DNA from 3 places in the Pseudoduganella sp. genome. Region 2 is predicted to be linked to each of the others. Evidence: riboswitches for the same ligand, from Rfam matches in the RefSeq annotation. Region 2 holds a riboswitch; each other region holds the start of a gene.
The links. A riboswitch is a leader RNA that binds a small molecule or an ion and turns the genes downstream of it on or off. The one in region 2 is predicted to bind glycine.
Positions count from the first base shown of each region.

Region 1: it holds a riboswitch for glycine, as region 2 does, so the genes downstream of both, ACE3TQ_RS23285 (hypothetical protein) here and gcvT (glycine cleavage system aminomethyltransferase GcvT) in region 2, are expected to answer to the same signal.
Region 3: it holds a riboswitch for glycine, as region 2 does, so the genes downstream of both, ACE3TQ_RS19515 (D-amino acid dehydrogenase) here and gcvT (glycine cleavage system aminomethyltransferase GcvT) in region 2, are expected to answer to the same signal.

Region 1 covers NZ_JAYSCO010000069.1:19,940-25,869, forward strand. The annotation lists gene ACE3TQ_RS23270 (carbohydrate ABC transporter permease) at 1-806, opposite strand, end outside; gene ACE3TQ_RS23275 (carbohydrate ABC transporter permease) at 803-1,621, opposite strand; gene ACE3TQ_RS23280 (ABC transporter substrate-binding protein) at 1,637-2,860, opposite strand; glycine riboswitch at 3,032-3,127, shown strand; gene ACE3TQ_RS23285 (hypothetical protein) at 3,278-3,922, shown strand; gene ACE3TQ_RS23290 (C39 family peptidase) at 3,935-4,516, shown strand; gene ACE3TQ_RS23295 (metallophosphoesterase) at 4,532-5,845, opposite strand.
Region 2 covers NZ_JAYSCO010000041.1:1,492-7,421, forward strand. The annotation lists partial or broken gene gcvP (aminomethyl-transferring glycine dehydrogenase) at 1-1,158, opposite strand, end outside; gene gcvH (glycine cleavage system protein GcvH) at 1,224-1,604, opposite strand; gene gcvT (glycine cleavage system aminomethyltransferase GcvT) at 1,643-2,761, opposite strand; glycine riboswitch at 2,808-2,912, opposite strand; glycine riboswitch at 2,918-3,003, opposite strand; gene ACE3TQ_RS18080 (DUF4351 domain-containing protein) at 3,084-4,142, shown strand; gene ACE3TQ_RS18085 (ATP-dependent Clp protease proteolytic subunit) at 4,212-4,763, shown strand; gene ACE3TQ_RS18090 (hypothetical protein) at 4,813-4,980, opposite strand; gene ACE3TQ_RS18095 (DUF1631 family protein) at 5,207-5,930, shown strand, end outside.
Region 3 covers NZ_JAYSCO010000047.1:36,792-42,721, reverse strand. The annotation lists gene ACE3TQ_RS19520 (diguanylate cyclase domain-containing protein) at 1-644, shown strand, start outside; gene ACE3TQ_RS19515 (D-amino acid dehydrogenase) at 654-2,054, opposite strand; glycine riboswitch at 2,083-2,169, opposite strand; gene ACE3TQ_RS19510 (hypothetical protein) at 2,206-2,580, opposite strand; gene tal (transaldolase) at 2,702-3,631, shown strand; gene ACE3TQ_RS19500 (efflux RND transporter periplasmic adaptor subunit) at 3,753-4,943, shown strand; gene ACE3TQ_RS19495 (efflux RND transporter permease subunit) at 4,956-5,930, shown strand, end outside.

The sequences.
Region 1 (5,930 bases), on a different contig from region 2:
CAGCGGCCGGACAAGAAGTAGACCGCCAGTGGCACCAGCGCCGTCAGGATCGTGGCGGCCATATTGACGTTGTAAAGACGGGTTCCCGTCGTCGTATTGATCACGTTATTCAGCTGCACCGTCATCGGCAGGTTGTCGCGCCCCGCGAACACCAGGCCGAGGATGTAATCGTTCCACACCCCGGTCAGCTGCATGATGGCCGCGACGACCAGCATCGGCACCGACAGCGGCAGCATCACGTGCCAGAAGATGCGCCAGAAACCGCCGCCGTCGATGCGCGCCGCATGGAACAGCTCCTGCGGCAGCGCCGCGTAGTAATTGCGGAACAACAGCGTCAGTACCGGCATGCCGAACACCAGGTGCACCAGCACGATCGCCGGCAGCGTGCCGAACACGCCCAGGCCCGCCATCATGCGCACCAGCGGATAAATCATCACCTGCACCGGCACGAATGCGCCCAGCAGCAGGATGCCGAACAGGACGTTGGCGCCGCGCGGGCGCCAGAACGACAGCGCATAGCCGTTCAGCGCGCCCAGCGCGATCGGGATAAGCGTGCCCGGCACCGCGATGCGCACCGAATTCCAGAAGCCGCCCTGCACGCCCTCGCAGGCGGCGCCGGTGCAGGCCTCGCTCCAGGCCGCGCGCCAGGCGTCCAGCGTGGGCGCCAGCGGCAAGGCGAAAATATTCCCGAGCCGGATTTCATCCATCGGCTTCAGCGAGGTGGCCAGCATCACATACAGCGGCAGCAGGAAGAACAGCGCCGCGCTGGCGAGGAAGGCGTACAGGCCGAAACGCGCCACCTTCATGCCGCCCCCTTCCTGCTGCGGGCATAAGCCCACGGCGCCAGCAAGGCCAGCACCGTCAGCAGCAACACCACGGCGCCGGCCGATGCCAGGCCGATGTTCGCGCGCAGGAACAGGTGGTCCATGATGAACTTGGCCGGCACTTCGCTCGCCGTGCCGGGGCCGCCCTGGGTCATCGACACGACCGCGTCGTACAGTTTGACCACCATGGTCGCCAGCAGGATGAATACCGTCGCCAGCGTCGGCGCCAGCATCGGCAGCACAATGGACAGGTAGACGCGCCACACGGGTATGCCGTCCAGCCGCGCCGCCTTCCAGATTTCCGGATCGACGCCGCGCAGCCCGGCCAGCATCAGCGCCATGACGAAGCCCGAAGCCTGCCACACGGATGCCAGCACCACGGTGTAGACCACCATGTCCTGGTCCACCAGCCAGTCCAGCTCAACGCCGGGAATGCCGCCCGGGGTCAGTATCCATTGCCACACCAGGCCGGTGGCCACAAAGGACATCGCATACGGGTACAGGAACACCGTGCGCAGCGCGCCCTCGCCCGCCACCTGGCGGTCGATCGCCGCCGCCAGCAGGAAGCCGATCACCATGCAGGCCACGATGAACAGCACGCCGTACAGGGCCAGGTTGTGCAGCGACAGCAGCCAGCGCTCGTTGCCGAACAGGCGCTCGTACTGCGCCAGGCCGACCAGCTTGCTGGTGGCAATGCTGCGCGAGCTGGTGAGCGATACGTAGAAGGTCCAGGCGAAGGAGCCGAGGTAGCCCACGCACACCGTCAGCAGCATCGGCAGCAGCGCTGCGTAGGACATGGCCCGGCGCACCGCTTAATTCCTCAGCGCTGCGGCCAGCGCCTTCTGCGCCTTTTCCACCGGCATGGAAGTATTCCAGTACGCGGTCAGCGCATCCTGCACGGCGCCGTTCTGGTCGGGCGTCAGGTAGATTTCCGGCGCGCCCACCTGGCGGTTGCGGTCGCGCATGATGGCGGCGCCGGCGCGCGCGCAGGCGTCGAGCTGGCTGGTGTCGGCGTCGACGCGCGGCGGCACCGAGCCTTTCAGCTTGTTGAAGCTCGCTTGCGTGGCGGGCGCCAGCAGCACGGTCGCCATCAGTTTCTGCGCCTTCTGCACGTCCGCCTTGTCCGAGCGCGGGAACACGAATGCGTCGCCCTGGATCAGGTAAGGCGCGGCCGCGCCCAGGCCGGGAATGCAGCCGTAATGCACGCCGGGCTCCATCTTCGCATTGCTGAATTCACCCTTGGCCCAGTCGCCCATGATCTGCACGCCCGCCTTGCCGCTGACCAGCATGGCGGTGGCGTCGTTCCAGTTGCGGCCCGGCGCGGCGGGATCGACATACGATTGCAGCCGCTTGTACGCCAGCAACACCTTGCGCACCGCCTCGGAATTGATGGCGCGCTGGTCGCGGTCGCGCAGCACCTGCAGGTAGAGCTGGCGGCCGCCGATGTTGGCCAGCATGGCGGCGAACAGGATGTGCTCCTGCCACGCCTGGCCGCCGTGCGCCAGCGGCACCAGGCCGGCGGCTTTCAGCTTGTCCAGTGCAGCGAACAGTTCGTCCACGCTGGCCGGCTCCTTCTCGATGCCCGCTTTCCTGAACGCCGCCTTGGAATACCAGATCCAGGTCTGCATATGGATATTCATCGGCATGGCGTAGTAATGGCCGTCGATGCGGATGGCATTCACGATCGGCTCCGGCAGCATCTTGTCCCACTGCTGCTGGCGCGCCACGTCGTCCAGCGGCACCAGCATTTCCTGGTCCACGATGTCGACGAACTGTTTGGAGATGTTGAACTGCGCCGCCGTCGGCGCCTTGCCGCCCACCATGCGGTTCAGGGTCACGGCGCGCGCCTGGTCGCCGCCGGCAATCGCCGTGTCGATCCAGTTGCCGCCGGCTGCGCGATAGGCATTGGCCAGCTGCTTGACGGCAGCCGATTCGCCGCCCGAGGTCCACCAGTGGATCACTTCCGCGCTCTGCCCGCCCGCCTGCACTGGGGCGGCGCCCAGCGCCAGCGCGCAGGCGAATAACTGCTTGTACATCGTGTCTCCTGTTATGTGCTGCGACTTTTTTGGAAACGTTACCAATTTCCTGTGAAAGTGTCAACAGGATAGCAGGAACTACAGTAATGGCGAAAACGCAACGGCATGCGGAAAACGATTGAAACCGTATAAATCCATGCGCTATGCTGATTTCGCTGCCGGTGCATACCGGCCGCGCGATCGGGAGAGTTTGTCCCACCCATGGACAACGCCGAAGGAGCAAGCCCGCCCCCGGAATCTCTCAGGCCAAAGGACCGGTCGCGTGTTTTCACAACTCTGAAGAGCCGCCAGCGCTCCAAGGCTGGCGCACCGAAGGAGCAAGCAGGCCGCCATGCCTGTGAAACTCTCAGGTCCAGCACAGAGGGGGCGATCCCACGCACCTTTCAACATCTGATCAACCTTCAGAGGAGTAGTCACATGCATACGCATCGACTCTGGCTGCGCATTGCCTGCGCAGCGATGATGGCCGTGCCGTTCCTGGCAAAAGCAGACAACGGCGCGGCCTTGCAGGCTGCCAAACGCGGCCTCGTGCAATTCGCCGAGCACCAGCAGGCCATACGCCCCGGCAGCGCGCCGGCCGACTTCCCGCTCGATATCACCGATGTCGGCGACTTGAAGCAAGCCACGGTCAGCCACGGCTTCCAGGTCTACACCATCGACCCGAAAGAGCTGCTGGCGCGCGGCGACCTGTCCGCGCTGGCCCGGCCCACGGGCGAGTGGCGCTTCGTCATTTCCCTGCGCGGCAAGCCGATCGGGCTGGCCACTGTGCAGCAGGTGAACGGCCGCTTTGAAACCGTGGCCTATGGCGGCGCGGTGCTGGCCAAGGACGTGGATGCCGCCGCCAACGCGCATGGCAACGGCGCGCGCTCCAACCTGCGTTTCATCCGCATCTACCAGGCCCGCTCCGACTTGCTGGAAGTCGACCGCGCCAAGTTCGCGCCGCTGCATTCGGCACGCGAATCGCTGCTGCTGAAGAAGGCCGGCAGCCAGCTGGTCGATGGCGCCGAACTGCTTGAGCCGCTGCGCGCCGCAGTCAAAACCAATGTCGAAGCATTCCGCTAAGGAGGGACACACATGAACATCGCAAAAATCCTGGCCGGCGCCATGCTGGCACTGGCCCTGCCCTCCGCTTTCGCGCAGTGGCGCACCCTGAACGTGCCGCTGACGACGCAGGAACACAGCCAGTGGTGCTGGTCGGCGTCGAGCAAGGCCGTGCTGGCGGTGTACAACCGCACGCCGAGCCAGTGCCAGATCGTGAACTGGGCCTACGGCATCAACTACGCCTGCGGCAACGGCACCTTCGACTGGAACAGCTACGCCAACCGCCCCAACAGCATGTACGGCAGCTCGGGCAGCGTGCAGAACATCCTGTCCAACTGGGGCGTGCCGAATACCGCGATCAACAACTACCTGTCGTGGAATTCGGTGGTCACGGAGATCAACGCCAACCGTCCCTTCGTCATCCGCTACGGCTGGACCAATGGCGGCGGGCATATCATGGTGGGCCGCGGCTATGAAACCTATAACGGCACCAACTACATTTACATCATGAACCCGTGGCCCGGCGAAGGACAGACCTACCGCACCTTCGCGTCCGCCGTCAGCGCATCGGACCATAACTGGACCCACACGCAGCGCATGAACGTCAGTCCCTAAGCCATTTAACCTTGGTTAATACGGATGCGGCAGGCGCGCCAGTTCGACGGCGCGCCATGCCGTGCTGGCCAGCGCACGCCAGTCGGCGGCGGCGGCAAAGCGGAAATCGCGCTGCTGGCCGCGCGCCTTCTGCTCCGGCGGCAGGCCGCGGTCCACCACGGCCACCACGCGCGGTTTGCCGTCCTCGAACACCAGCGCCTCATCGGCGGCTTCGTTGGTATTCACATCCACCGCGATCACCCGGCCGCCGTGCAGCATGGTCACCTTGTCGACCAGGGTATGCCCCACCACCACCGTGCTGGCGCCGAAGCGGTTCAGCACATGCTGCACATCCTCGGCGCTGGCCAGGCCATCCGCCTCATCCAGGTAGCCGCGGTATTGGGTTACGCCGCCCTGCCCCAGCACCGCGTCCAGCGCCGGCTTGGCCGACGGCGCGCCGCGCCAGTAGTTGCGCATGGCTTCGTTCAGCTGCGGAACCGTCAGGCCGCTATCGGCCGTCGCCTTGCTGATGCCGCCGTGCGTGAACAGCACGCTGCCCATCTGCAGCACCACTGGCTGCGCGCGCAGCCAGGCGCCGATCACGGTATCGCCGGAGAATGCCGCCACCGGCCCGCCCAGGTGGTTCAGCGCATACAAGTGTTCCAGGTGGGCGCGCGTCGTGTTCCCGCGCAGGATGTACTGTTCGTGATTGCCCAGCAGCAGATGCACGCCGCCACCGACGCGCTGCGCTTCCTGCGCCAGCGCATACAAGCGCCACAGCACAGCGAAGACTTCGCGCCCGCGATCCACCGCATCGCCCACGATGACCAGGTGGCCCGTGCCGTAGGCCCAGGCGCCGGCGGCATCGGTCACGCCCAGCTTGGCCAGGGAACCGTCGAGGAAAGGCAGGTTGCCCTCGATATCGCTCAGCACAGCCACTTTGCCGGGCATCGGCAGCACACCGCCCGCCACGGACGGCGCCACTGCCGCGCCAAGCGGGTAAACACTGCGCTTGCCGGCGCATTCGATCACCAGCTGCGCGTCGGCAGCCTGCTGCTGGTGCGCCCGGTCTTCGCAGAACCAGGATGCATTCCAGCTGCCGTCCGCAGCGCGGCGCACCACCGGCCCATCCAGGAAGCCCGGCAGCGTGGCGTCATCGCCCGTGCCGGCGAACATGCTGACCTTGGCGTATTTCTCGCTGTTGACCGGCACATAAAGCCGGCTATGCACGCCGTTCGGCGTGACTTCAAGCCGGGAGTTGTAAAGGGCTACGGCAGCAATCGCGAGTAGCAGGACGAGAATGCCGGTCAGCAGGAAAGCGATCCGGCGCAGGGATTTTTTGATATTCATTTGACAATAGTAACAAACATTGCCGGAAAAGCAAAAGATGTTTCGGCACTCAGTGCGCGTGCACGCGAATCGATTTATTTCCCGC
Region 2 (5,930 bases):
GTTGACCGAGTAGCCCAGCGACTTCAGGTTGGCAGCCAGGATGCCGGTGTAGCGGTGGGTGCGCTCCGCGATCTGCTTCAGGCCTTTCGGGCCGTGGTAGACGGCGTACATGGAGGCCATCACGGCCAGCAGTACCTGTGCGGTACAGATGTTGGAGGTCGCTTTTTCGCGGCGGATGTGCTGTTCGCGGGTCTGCAGGGCCAGGCGGTAGGCTTTGTTGCCGTTCTGGTCCACGGTCACGCCGACCAGGCGGCCCGGCATGGAGCGCTTGTACTCGTCGCGGGTGGCCATGTAGCCGGCGTGCGGGCCGCCGAAGCCCAGCGGTACGCCGAAGCGCTGCGAGTTGCCGACTACAACGTCGGCACCCCATTCGCCTGGAGGGGTCAGCATGGTCAGGGCCAGCAGGTCGGCAGCCACGATCACCATGGCGCCGGTGGCCTTCACGGTTTCAACGGCGGCGCGGTAGTCGCGCACCACGCCGTTCACGCCTGGGTACTGCAGCAGCACGCCGAAGGCGTCGGTCACGCCAGCCAGTTCGGCCGGGTCGAAGGTCTTGACGGTGATGCCCAGCGGCTCGGCGCGGGTCTGCACCACTTCCAGGGTCTGCGGCAGCACGTCGTTGGCGACGTAGAAGGTGTTCGACTTGGACTTGCCGACGCGCTGGATCAGGGTCATGGCTTCGGCCGCGGCGGTGCCTTCGTCCAGCATGGACGAGTTGGCGATGGCCATGCCGGTCAGGTCGATCAGGGTCTGCTGGAAGTTCAGGATCGCTTCCAGGCGGCCCTGGGAAATCTCTGGCTGATACGGGGTGTAGGCGGTGTACCAGGCTGGGTTTTCGAAGATGTTACGCAGGATCACGCCCGGGGTGTGGGCGTTGTAGTAGCCCTGGCCGATCAGGGATTTCAGCACCTTGTTCTTGGAAGCGATGCCTTTCAGCTTGGCCAGTGCTTCGTTCTCCGGCAGCGGCTGGAAGAACTGGCCCAGTGGCAGTTCGTTCTTGTTGCGGATGCCCGGCGGGACGATGGCATCGATCAGGGCGGCGCGGGTGGCGTAGCCGAGAACGTCCAGCATTTGCTGCTGTTCGTTGGCGTCCGGGCCGATGTGGCGGGCGATGAAGGCATCGCGGGCTTCAAGTTGGGTCAGGCTGGTGCGGGTCATGGTGAAAAATCTCTTGGCCAGAATGTGGAAAGGGCCGGCATGGAGCCGGCCCGATGATGCGGTGTTTACTGTGCTACTTTGCCGTAGGCTGCTGCGTCCAGCAGGCCGTTGATGGCGCCGGCATCGCTTGGCTTGATCTTGAACAGCCAGGCAGCGTAGGCGTCGGCGTTGATCGACTCTGGTGCGCCGGCCACGTCTTCGTTCACGGCCACCACTTCACCGGCGATCGGTGCGTAGATGTCGGATGCGGCTTTGACCGATTCCACCACGGCGGCGTCGGCGCCGGCGTCGTAGGTCTGGCCGACTTTCGGCAGCTCGACGAACACGATGTCGCCCAGTGCGTCTTGCGCGAAGGCGGTAATGCCGACGGTCACGGTGCCGTCTGCTTCAGCGCGTACCCACTCGTGGGACTCGGTGTACTTCAGGTCTGCTGGAATGTTGCTCATATTGGCTCCAAGGCTAGGTGATGTTGTTCAGTTTCTGGTCAAGCAACCAGGATTTTACCGTTACGGACGAAAGGCAGCTTGACCACGGTGGCAGCCAGCTTCTTGTCGCGGATCTCAACGTGCACGGTGTCGCCGACCTGCACGCCCATCGGCACGCGCGCCAGCGCGATCGCCTGTTGCATGGTCGGGGAGAAGGTGCCGGAGGTGATTTCGCCTGCTTCGCCGTTGGCGGCGATGACTTTCTGGTGGGCGCGCAGCACGCCGCCTTTTTCGCGCAGGATCAGGCCCACGAACTGGGCGTTCTGGCCTTTGGCTTGCAGGGCCGCTTTGCCGATGAAGTCGCGCTCGGCCACCAGGTCGATGGTCCAGGCCAGGCCGGCGTCCAGGGGGTTCACGGTTTCGTCCATGTCCTGGCCGTACAGGTTCATGCCGGCTTCCAGGCGCAGGGTGTCGCGCGCGCCCAGGCCTGCAGGCTTCACGCCGGCGGCGTTCAGGGCGTTCCACAGTTTTTCAGCCTGGTCGGCTGGCACGCCGATTTCGAAACCGTCTTCACCGGTGTAGCCGGTGCGGGCCACCATGGCTTCGCCGAAGGCGGTGCTTGGCACCAGCGCTACGTTGAATGGTTTCATTTCGGCGGTTGGCGCCTTCGCTTCAGGGATCACTTCCCATACCTTGGCGCGGGCGTTCGGGCCTTGCACGGCGATCAGGGCCATCGCGCCTTCGCCGTCGCGGCGCTGGGTGATGGTGATGCCGGCGCCGGTGGCGGCGTTCTGCTGGTTCATCCAGGCCACGTCTTTTTCAGCGGTGCCGGCGTTGACCACCAGGCGGAACCATTCTTCGTTGATGAAGTAGACGATCAGGTCGTCGATGACGGTGCCTTCCGGGGTCAGCATGCAGGAGTACAGGGCCTTGCCCGATACCTGCAGCTTGTCGACGTTGTTGGCGATCAGGCCGCGCAGGAAGGAGCGCACGTTCGCGCCTTTCAGGTCCACCACGCACATGTGGGCCACGTCGAACATGCCGACGTCGGTGCGCACGGCGTGGTGTTCTTCGATCTGGGAGCCGTAGTTGACCGGCATGTCCCAGCCGCCGAAGTCGACCATACGGGCGCCGAGGGCACGATGAGCGTTATTGAGTGGGGTTGCTTTGAGCGTCATTGATACCTCGGGCCTTAAGAGTAGGGTGTTAACTGAACGTAATTTCGCCTACCCCTCTGTCCTTGGTACCTGAGAGATAGCGGGAAGGTATTCCCGCACGCCCCTTCGGTGGGCCCTGCGCTGTGGCGGGCCGCTCTCCAGAGTTCAGCCCTATCGGGCCCCTGACCGGTCCTTTTGCCTGAGAGTTTCTGGGTTATGCCCCTTCGGCGCCAGCCTGTGCTGGTCTCTCCCGATCAAGACTTGGGACTATATGACAGGAGGGCAATAAAGTCAATCTTGCGGGCTGGTGGGAACTCGGCGCCGGGACGCTGGTCAAAGGGGCATGGAAACGCTAAATGACGACTATGACAACCCTTGGAAGGCCGGTCTCGAACGGTATATCTGGGATTTTATTATGCTGTTTTGCCCAGGGTTGGCTGCAGAAATCGACTGGTCGGTGGAGCCGGAATTCCGCGACCAGGAATTGCGCCAGGTGGTGCGTGACGCAAAGACGGGCTTGCGGCGGTTGGACAAGCTGGTGCGTGTGCAGTTGCGCGATGGGCGCGAGATGTTTATCCATATCGAGATCCAGCTGTCGCGGCAGCGCGGGTTTGCGGAGCGTATGTTCACCTGTTGGGGGCGCCTGTTCGACCGGTATGCTGCTCCGGTGTTCAGCATTGCTGTGCTGGCTGACCGCAGCCCGCGCTGGCGGCCGAGCGACTTTTCCTGGGATGTATGGGGGACAAGGGTGCGCTTTGAGTTCAATGTGGTGAAGCTGCTGGACTTCGTTCCTGTGGCGCCGGGGCTGGCGGCGAACTTCTTTGCCCTGTTTGCCGAGGCGCATTTTGCGACCATGCGCACCAAGCGTAATCCGGCGGCGCGTCTTGTCGTGAAGACGCTCCTGACACGCCGTGCGTATGGCCTGGGGTGGGGGCAGCAGCGCATCCTCGATTTTCTCAATGTACTAGACTGGTTGATGCGGCTACCCAGTGAGCAGGAGGCGAGCTATCGAGACTTCCTGCGAGACTTGGAAAGGAGTACGAAAATGCCTTATGTTCATAGTATGGTGCGCGAGGGGCGGCAGCAGGGGCTGCTTGAGGGGCGCCAGGAGGGTTGGCAAATCGGCTTGCATGAGGGGCGGCAAGAGGGCAGGCAAGCTGGCCTGCAGGAGGGCCGGCAAGAGGGCAGGCAAGAGGGCAGGCAAGAGGGCAGGCAAGCAGGGCTGCGAGACGGTCAGCTTGAGGGGCGGCGCCAGATGCTGGAAGAGTTCCTTTCCTTGCGTTTCGGTCCGCTGCCGGAGGTCGTGCGGCAGCGGCTGCAAGGAGCGTCGCATGAGCAATTGTCGCGTTGGGTGCGCCGGGCCGTAGGGGCAGGGACGCTGGCCGAAGTCACGGAGGAGTGATGCGGGCGTAGCAAGGAGCGCGCCTGCGCTAGAATGGCCTTTCCATCCATAGCCATAAGTGGAGCGACCATGAGCGAAAAAGAAGACAAGGCGGCCTGGTTTACCCTGTCCGGTGACGTGAACAGCGACATGGTGCACCGCGTCTTTGATGCGGTGGCGGACATGACGGAAGACGGCATTGAAACCGCCCATATCCTGATCCAGTCCAACGGCGGCTACGTCAGCGATGGCCTGTGCCTGCACAACTACCTGCGCAACCTGCCGATCAAGATCATCACCTATAACGGTGGGGCGGTGGCGTCGATTGCGGTAATCCTGTTCCTGTCGGGGAGTGAGCGCTATGCCAGCGAAACCGCGCGCTTCATGGTGCACAAATCGCATGCCAGCGCGCCGCATGGCGCCCGGCCCGACGCGCTGCGCATTATCGTGGAAGGCTTGCAGGCGGACGATGCCCGCACCGAGGCGATCCTGCGCAAGCATGTCCAGTTGACGGACGAACACTGGAACATCCACGCCTATTCGGACCTGCACCTGACCGCCACCGATGCGGCCAAAGTGGGCCTGATCAACGAAGTGGCCGACTTCCGCCCGCCCAAGGGCAAGCGCGTCACCAATATATAAGGCAAAGGGCCTGGCAGGGATCTGCCAGGCCGTGGCCGGCGCCAGTCAATCAGCGCTTTCCGCTGCGGCTGGCGGGCGTTTTCTTGTCGGTCTTGGCCTGGCGGCCGGTATCCGACTGCTCATTGGCCTGCTGTGCGCCCGAGCGCGATCCCTGGTCGGCCGACTGGCGGGTGCCGGAACTCGAACCCTGCTTGCTGGATTTTTGCTTCGATTTCATGACAGCTCCCTTTCAAAAGGATGGGAGCTTCATCATGCTTTGTGCAATAGTAAAGGTGTATCGGAATACAAGCGCAGGCCTTGTAGGACTAGGCCTTGCACTTTGTTGGTGTAAACGCAACTGTGTGCAACTTTTGCGTAAATATTTAGCGTTTCTTTGCTTTTGTGTATTGCCACGTGGCAATAATCTGCGACAATATGGATAACCCTCAAAGTCAGGTTCAATCATGATTCCAGAAAACCCATCATCTGCGGCGCCTAAAAAAGCGGTCACGCCGCGGCATGCGCTTCTGGAAAACCTGATCAGCCTGGTGAACAAGCACATCAGCGAACAGTTCAACGAACTGTCCACGAGCTGGGCCGCGCGCCTGGTGGATGTGACCGATGCGGGTGACTTGAAAGACCTGCAGGCGCGCCTGCGCTCGGGCAACCTGCTGCGCACCGACCATTACGCCTTCCTCGGCCTGTTTGCCAAGCAGCTGGAGAGCGACCTGCGCCACGAGATCGCCCAGCTGGCGCCGGGCCAGAAGGCCCAGGTGCGCAAGCTGGCCGAGCCGCTGTCCCTGGTTTCCATGGAAGAAATGGACACCAAGGTCACCATGGGCGGCTTCAGCAAAGCCTTTGAGGTCAAATATTCCGATGCGCTGGCGACGCTGAACGTGCGGCTGGCCTTCCTGCTCGACCGCGACATCCTGCGGATCAACCAGAACCCCTTCCGGCCCGAGGTCTTCCTCGGCGCCTTCCAGCAGGCCTGGATGGATTTCGTGAAGGATGAGGAGTCGAACGAGCTGGTGCAGGGCTTTTACAAGCCGGACGAGTTCTTCAACTTCGCGCCGATGCTGGAGGACCTGAACCTGGCGCTGGAACGCAAGGGTGTCGGCCCTGGCTCGGTGGAAAAGCACAAGTCGCGTCGCGCCGATTCGCATGACGCTTCGCAAGCGCCGAACCGCA
Region 3 (5,930 bases), on a different contig from region 2:
GCATCGAGCAGGCGGTGACGCTGACCCCGTTCAGTGAGGGCAAGGAGCGCTTTTGCCTGGTCGAGGTGGCGGACGTCAGCAACACCGTAGGCCGCGAGCGCCTGCTGCGCGGCCAGGCCGAGGCCTTGCGCGCGCAATCCTATGTGGATGGCTTGACCGGCATCGCCAACCGCCGCCATTTCGACGTAGCGCTGGATCGCGAGCTGCGGCGCGCCCACCGCCAGGGCAATCCGCTCTCGCTGCTGTTGATGGATATCGACTCCTTCAAGGCCTATAACGACCATTTCGGCCACCAGCAGGGCGATGCCTGCCTGACCCTGGTGGCGGAGGCCTTCGCTTCGCGCCTGCAGCGCCCGGCCGACCTGGCGGCGCGCTACGGCGGCGAGGAGTTCGCCGCCGTGCTGCCGGATACCACGGCGGAACAGGCGGCCCAGCATGCGGAAGTGATCCGCGCCTACGTGGAGTCGCTGAAGATGGCGCACGCGCCCAAGGCCGTGCATCCGCAAGTGACCCTGAGCATCGGCGTGGCCAGCTTCGACCGGGAGCGCCTGAACGACGCAAAGGCGCTGCTGGAAGCGGCCGACCGCGCGCTGTACACCGCCAAGCACGAGGGCCGCAACCGCGTGGTGGTGGCGCGCGGCTGAGGCCTGCCTTTACGCCGCCAGCACTGCCCGGCGCCGCTGCACGCCGGATTCCAGCGCGGCCTGTACCTGCCCGGCGATGAGGTCGGCCGTGGCAGCCGACATGGTCCAGCCCAGGTGGCCGTGGCCGGTGTTGTAGAACACGCCGGGCCGCTTGCCCGGCCCCACGCGCGGCATCAGGTCCGGCATCATTGGCCGCAGCCCGGCCCACGGCACCACCTGGCGCGTGCTGACGCCGGGGAAGCATTGCTGCACCCATTGCACCAGCGGCGCGATGCGGTCGGCGCGGATGTCGCGGTTGAAGCCATTGAACTCGGCCGTGCCGGCGACGCGGAAGCGGTCGGCGCCCAGGCGGCTGCTCACCAGCTTGGTGGCGTCGTCGAGCAGGCTGACATTGGGGGCGCTGGCGCGGCTGGCCGCATCGTCCAGCATGACGGTGATCGAGTAGCCCTTCACCGGATACACATTGACGCGGTCGCCCAGCATGGCGGCGAAGGCGCGGCTGGCCGTGCCGGCGCACACCACCACGGCGTCGAAGCGGCGCGCTTCCTCGACACCGTCGATCGCGAAAGCGACGCGCGTGCCGTCCTCCCCCGCCTCCAGCCGCCGCACGTCGGCGCCGCACAGCATTTGCACGCCGCGCGCCTGCGCCGCCTGCGCCAGGCCGACCGTGAACTTGTGGATATCGCCTGTGCTGTCGCTCTCGGTGAAGAAGCCGCCGTAGAAGCGGCCGGCCAGCGTCGGTTCAATCGCCTGCATCTCGAGCGGGGTGACGGCGCGCCGCTGCAGGCCGCCTTGCGCCAGCAGCTTGCTGACCTGCGCCGCGTGCTCGAAACCGGCCTTGTCGCGGTAGATGTGCAGGATGCCCTGCTGCTTTTCGTCGAACTGGATGCCTTCCTCACGCGCCCAGCCGAACAGGTGCTGGCGCGCCGCGATGGCCAGGCGCGCGCTGGCGACGGTGTTCGCTTCGTAGCGGGGAATGGCGGCCAGGAATTCGGCGAACCAGGACAGCTTGTGCCAGTCCGGCCGCGGATTGACCAGCAGCGGCGCATCGCTGCGCAGCATCCACTTCAGGCCTTTGGCCACCGTGCCCCAGCTGTTCCATACCTCCGCGTTGGAGGCCGACAGCTGGCCGCCGTTGGCGAACGAGGTTTCCATGGCGGGATAGCGATGGCGTTCGAACAGGGTGACGTCCAGGCCGCGCCGCGCCAGGGCGTAAGCGCTCGTGACGCCGGTGATGCCGCCGCCGATAACTGCGATTGATTTCATGTCGGGGTTCCGATCCCAGTGCAAAAAGGGGTTGGACGCCGCGCAACGCGCGCGGCGAACACCCCCTCTGTACGGAACCTGAGAGATTCGCGGCGTGGCGCGATCGGCGCCTGCCGCTTGCTCCTTCGGTGCGCCGGATGGCACTGCATCCGGCAACTCTTCAGAGTTGTACTGCGCCTGGTCGGTCCGGTGGCCTGAGAGATTCCGGGGTGGTTGCTCCTTCGGCGCCAGCTGTGCTGAACTCTCCCGATTTGGCGTTAGTTTTTAACTAATGGCCTGCAGCATACCACCGTTCTTATTGAACGGCTACCTTGCCGTGCGAGGCGGCGCCGGTGGCGCCCAGCACGCCGGCGATCAGCAGCACGTACCACAGCGCGCCGGTGCCGCCCTGCAGCGCCATGAGGGCGGTGGCGTCGGCCACCAGCACCGCCGCGCAGCCCAGCGCCAGCAGCAGCAAGGCCACCGAGACGGAGAACGACAGCAGGCGGAAGTTGGCCACGCGCGCGCCGGTGGCGAACATCAGGTAGCCGGTCACGCTAAACAGCGGGAACATCACCCACAGCGAGGCGCTGGCCGACAATCCGCCCACGCCCAGCTGCGACAACACCAGCGCGGCGCCGGAAAACAAACCGAGCGCCAGCAGCAGCGCTCCAACAATAGCCAAAACCATGGCGGCCTCCCCAGACATGAGATATGAAAATACCAATACCACTAATTCTAAACGCAACATAGACAGCCGCGCCGATTTAGTACAATAGGTTTTTTTGGTCCCAACCGTTTCCAGGACAGCAATGAACCAGCTCGAACAACTCAAGAAATTCACCACTGTCGTTGCCGACACCGGCGACTTCCAGTCGATCAAGGCCTACGCGCCGCAGGACGCCACCACCAACCCTTCCCTGATCCTGAAGGCGGTGCAGAAGGACGAGTACAAGCCGCTGCTGGAAAAAGCCGTGCGCGACAACCCGAACGCCACCACCGGCGACATCATCGACAAGCTGCTGATCGCCTTCGGCACCGAGATCCTGAAGTACGTGCCGGGCCGCGTCTCGACCGAGATCGACGCCGCCCTGTCCTTCGACGTGGCCGGCAACGTGGCCAAGGGCCGCGAGCTGATCGCGCTGTACGAAAAGGCCGGCATCCCGCGCGAGCGCGTGCTGATCAAGATCGCCTCCACCTGGGAGGGCATCCGCGCCTCCGAGCAGCTGGAGAAGGAAGGCATCCGCACCAATATGACCCTGCTGTTCTCCCTGTGCCAGGCGATCGCCTGCGCGGAAGCGGGTTCGCAGCTGATCTCCCCGTTCGTCGGCCGCATCTACGACTGGTACAAGAAGTCCACCGGCATCGACTACCAGGGCGCCGAAGATCCGGGCGTGCAGTCGGTCAAGCGCATCTACAACTACTACCGCAAGTTCGGCTACAAGACCGAAGTGATGGGCGCGTCCTTCCGCAACACCGGCCAGATCCTGGAACTGGCGGGCTGCGACCTGCTGACCATTTCGCCGGACCTGCTGCAAAAGCTGGCTGACACCCAGGCTCCGGTCGAGCGCAAGCTGAACCCGGCCGATTCCGGCACGGCGGTCAAGATCTCGGTGGACGAGAAGACCTTCCGCTTCATGCTGAACGAAGACGCCATGGCGACCGAGAAGCTGGCCGAAGGCATCCGCGCCTTCGTGGCCGACTCCAACAAGCTGAAGCAGATGATCTCGGCCATGCGCTAAGCGCTGCCTGCCGCATAGGGAAAAAGGGCGCTGCGGCGCCCTTTTTTGCTATACAAAACGTTACAATTAACAGTGTTATACAATTTTCGGCGCAGTCCCACTCCACAAGAAGAGACGCCCAATGAAACCTGTATCGCGCTCCCTGCCCCTGGCGGCAGCCGCCCTGTCGCTTATCCTGGCAGCCTGCGGCAACAAGAAAGACGCCAGCAACGGCCCCCCGCCCCCGCCCACTGTTTCCGTCATCACCGCCAGCGCCGGCGCCGTCACTGTCACCAATGAGCTGCCCGGCCGCGTCGAGGCCTCGCGCATCGCCCAGGTACGCGCGCGCACGCCCGGCATCGTGCTGCAGCGGGTGTTCAAGGAGGGCGGCGACGTGCGGGCGGGCGAGGTGCTGTTCCGCATCGACCCGGCGCAGTTCCAGGCCAACGTGGAAAGCGCCGATGCCGCGGTGGCGCGCGCCGAAGCCAACCTGGCCCAGGCCGAGCTGAAAGCCAGGCGCTACAAGCCGCTGCTGGCGGCGCAGGCGGTCAGCCAGCAGGAGTACGACGACGCGCTGACGGCGCAGAAGCAGGCCGGCGCCGAGCTGCAGTCGGCGCGCGCGGCGCGCAAGAATGCCGGCCTGACCCTGGGCTACGCCACCGTGACGGCGCCGATCTCGGGCCGCGTCGGGCGCGCGCTGGTGACCGAGGGCGCCCTGGTGGGCCAGAACGAGGCGACGCCGATGGCCACCGTGCAGCAGCTCGACCCGATCTACGTCACCATCACCCAGTCCTCGGCCGAGCTGCTGCGCCTGAAACAGGCGCTGGCCAAGGGCACGTTGAAGAGCGCCGGCAAGGACCAGGCGCGCGTCACCCTGCTGACCGAGGATGGGCAGGAATACCCGCGCGCCGGCAAGCTGCTGTTCTCCGATGTGGCGGTGGACGAATCGTCCGGCGCAGTGTCGATGCGCGCCGAATTCCCCAACCCCGAGCGCATCCTGCTGCCGGGCATGTACGTGCGGGCGCGCCTGGAGCAAGGCGTGAACGAGGCCGCCATCACGGTGCCGCAGCAGGCCGTGGTGCGCGGCGCGGAAGGCGCGTCGGTGCTGGTGGTGGGCAGCGACAACAAGGTGTCCTCGGTGCCGGTCAAGGCCGACGCGGCGGCCGGCGGCAGCTGGGTGGTCAGCTCCGGCCTGAAGGGCGGCGAGCGCGTCATCGTGGAAGGCTTCCAGAAGACCAAGCCGGGCGGTACCGTCAACCCGGTGCCGTGGAAAGGCCCGGCAGGCGGCCCCGCAGGCAGTGCGCCTGCCGCATCCGCCCCGGCGGCCAAATAAAGGGGCCGCCCCATGGCAAAATTCTTCATCGACCGCCCCGTCTTCGCGTGGGTGATCGCCCTCTTCATCCTGCTCGGCGGGGCGCTGGCGATCACCGTGCTGCCGGTGGCGCAATACCCGACCATCGCACCGCCATCCATCGTCATCAGCGCCGCCTACCCGGGCGCCTCGGCCCAGGTGCTGGACGACGCCGTCACCTCGGTCATCGAGCAGGAGATGAACGGCGCCGACGGCCTGCAATACGTTGAATCGCAGAGCGACTCGAACGGCTCGGTCAGCATCACCGTCACCTTCCAGCCCGGCACCAATCCCGACCTGGCGGCGGTGGACGTGCAGAACCGCATCAAGCGCGTCGAATCGCGCCTGCCGCAGGCGGTGATCCAGCAGGGCGTGCAGGTCAACAAGGCGCGCTCCAACATCCTGATGTTCGTCGGCGCCTCCTCCACCGACGGCAGCATGGACACCACGGCCATCGGCGACTACCTGGCGCGCAACGTGGTCAACGAGATCAAGCGCCTGCCCGGCGTCGGCCAGGCCGAACTGTTCGGCACCGAACGCTCGATGCGGGTCTGGGTCGATCCCGACAAGCTGACCGGCTACAAGCTCAATATGGGCGACGTCACCACGGCCATCCGCCAGCAAAACGCGCAGGTGGCGGCCGGCACGGTGGGCGACCTGCCCAACCCGCGCGCCCAGACCTGGTTCGCGCCGGTGGTGGTGACCGGCCAACTGAGCTCGGTGGAGGAGTTCGGCAAGATCGTGCTGCGCGCCAACCGCGACGGCTCGCTGGTCCGCCTGCGCGACGTGGCCCGCCTGGAGCTGGGCGGCGCCAGCTACCGCGTCAGCGCGCGCCTGAACGGCGAACCGTTCGTCGCCATCGCCGTGCAGCAGTCGCTGACCGGCAATGCACTGGCCACCGCCACCATCGTGCGCGAGAAAATGGACGAGCTGCAGAAGTACTTCCCGCCCGGCCTGAAGTACACCGTG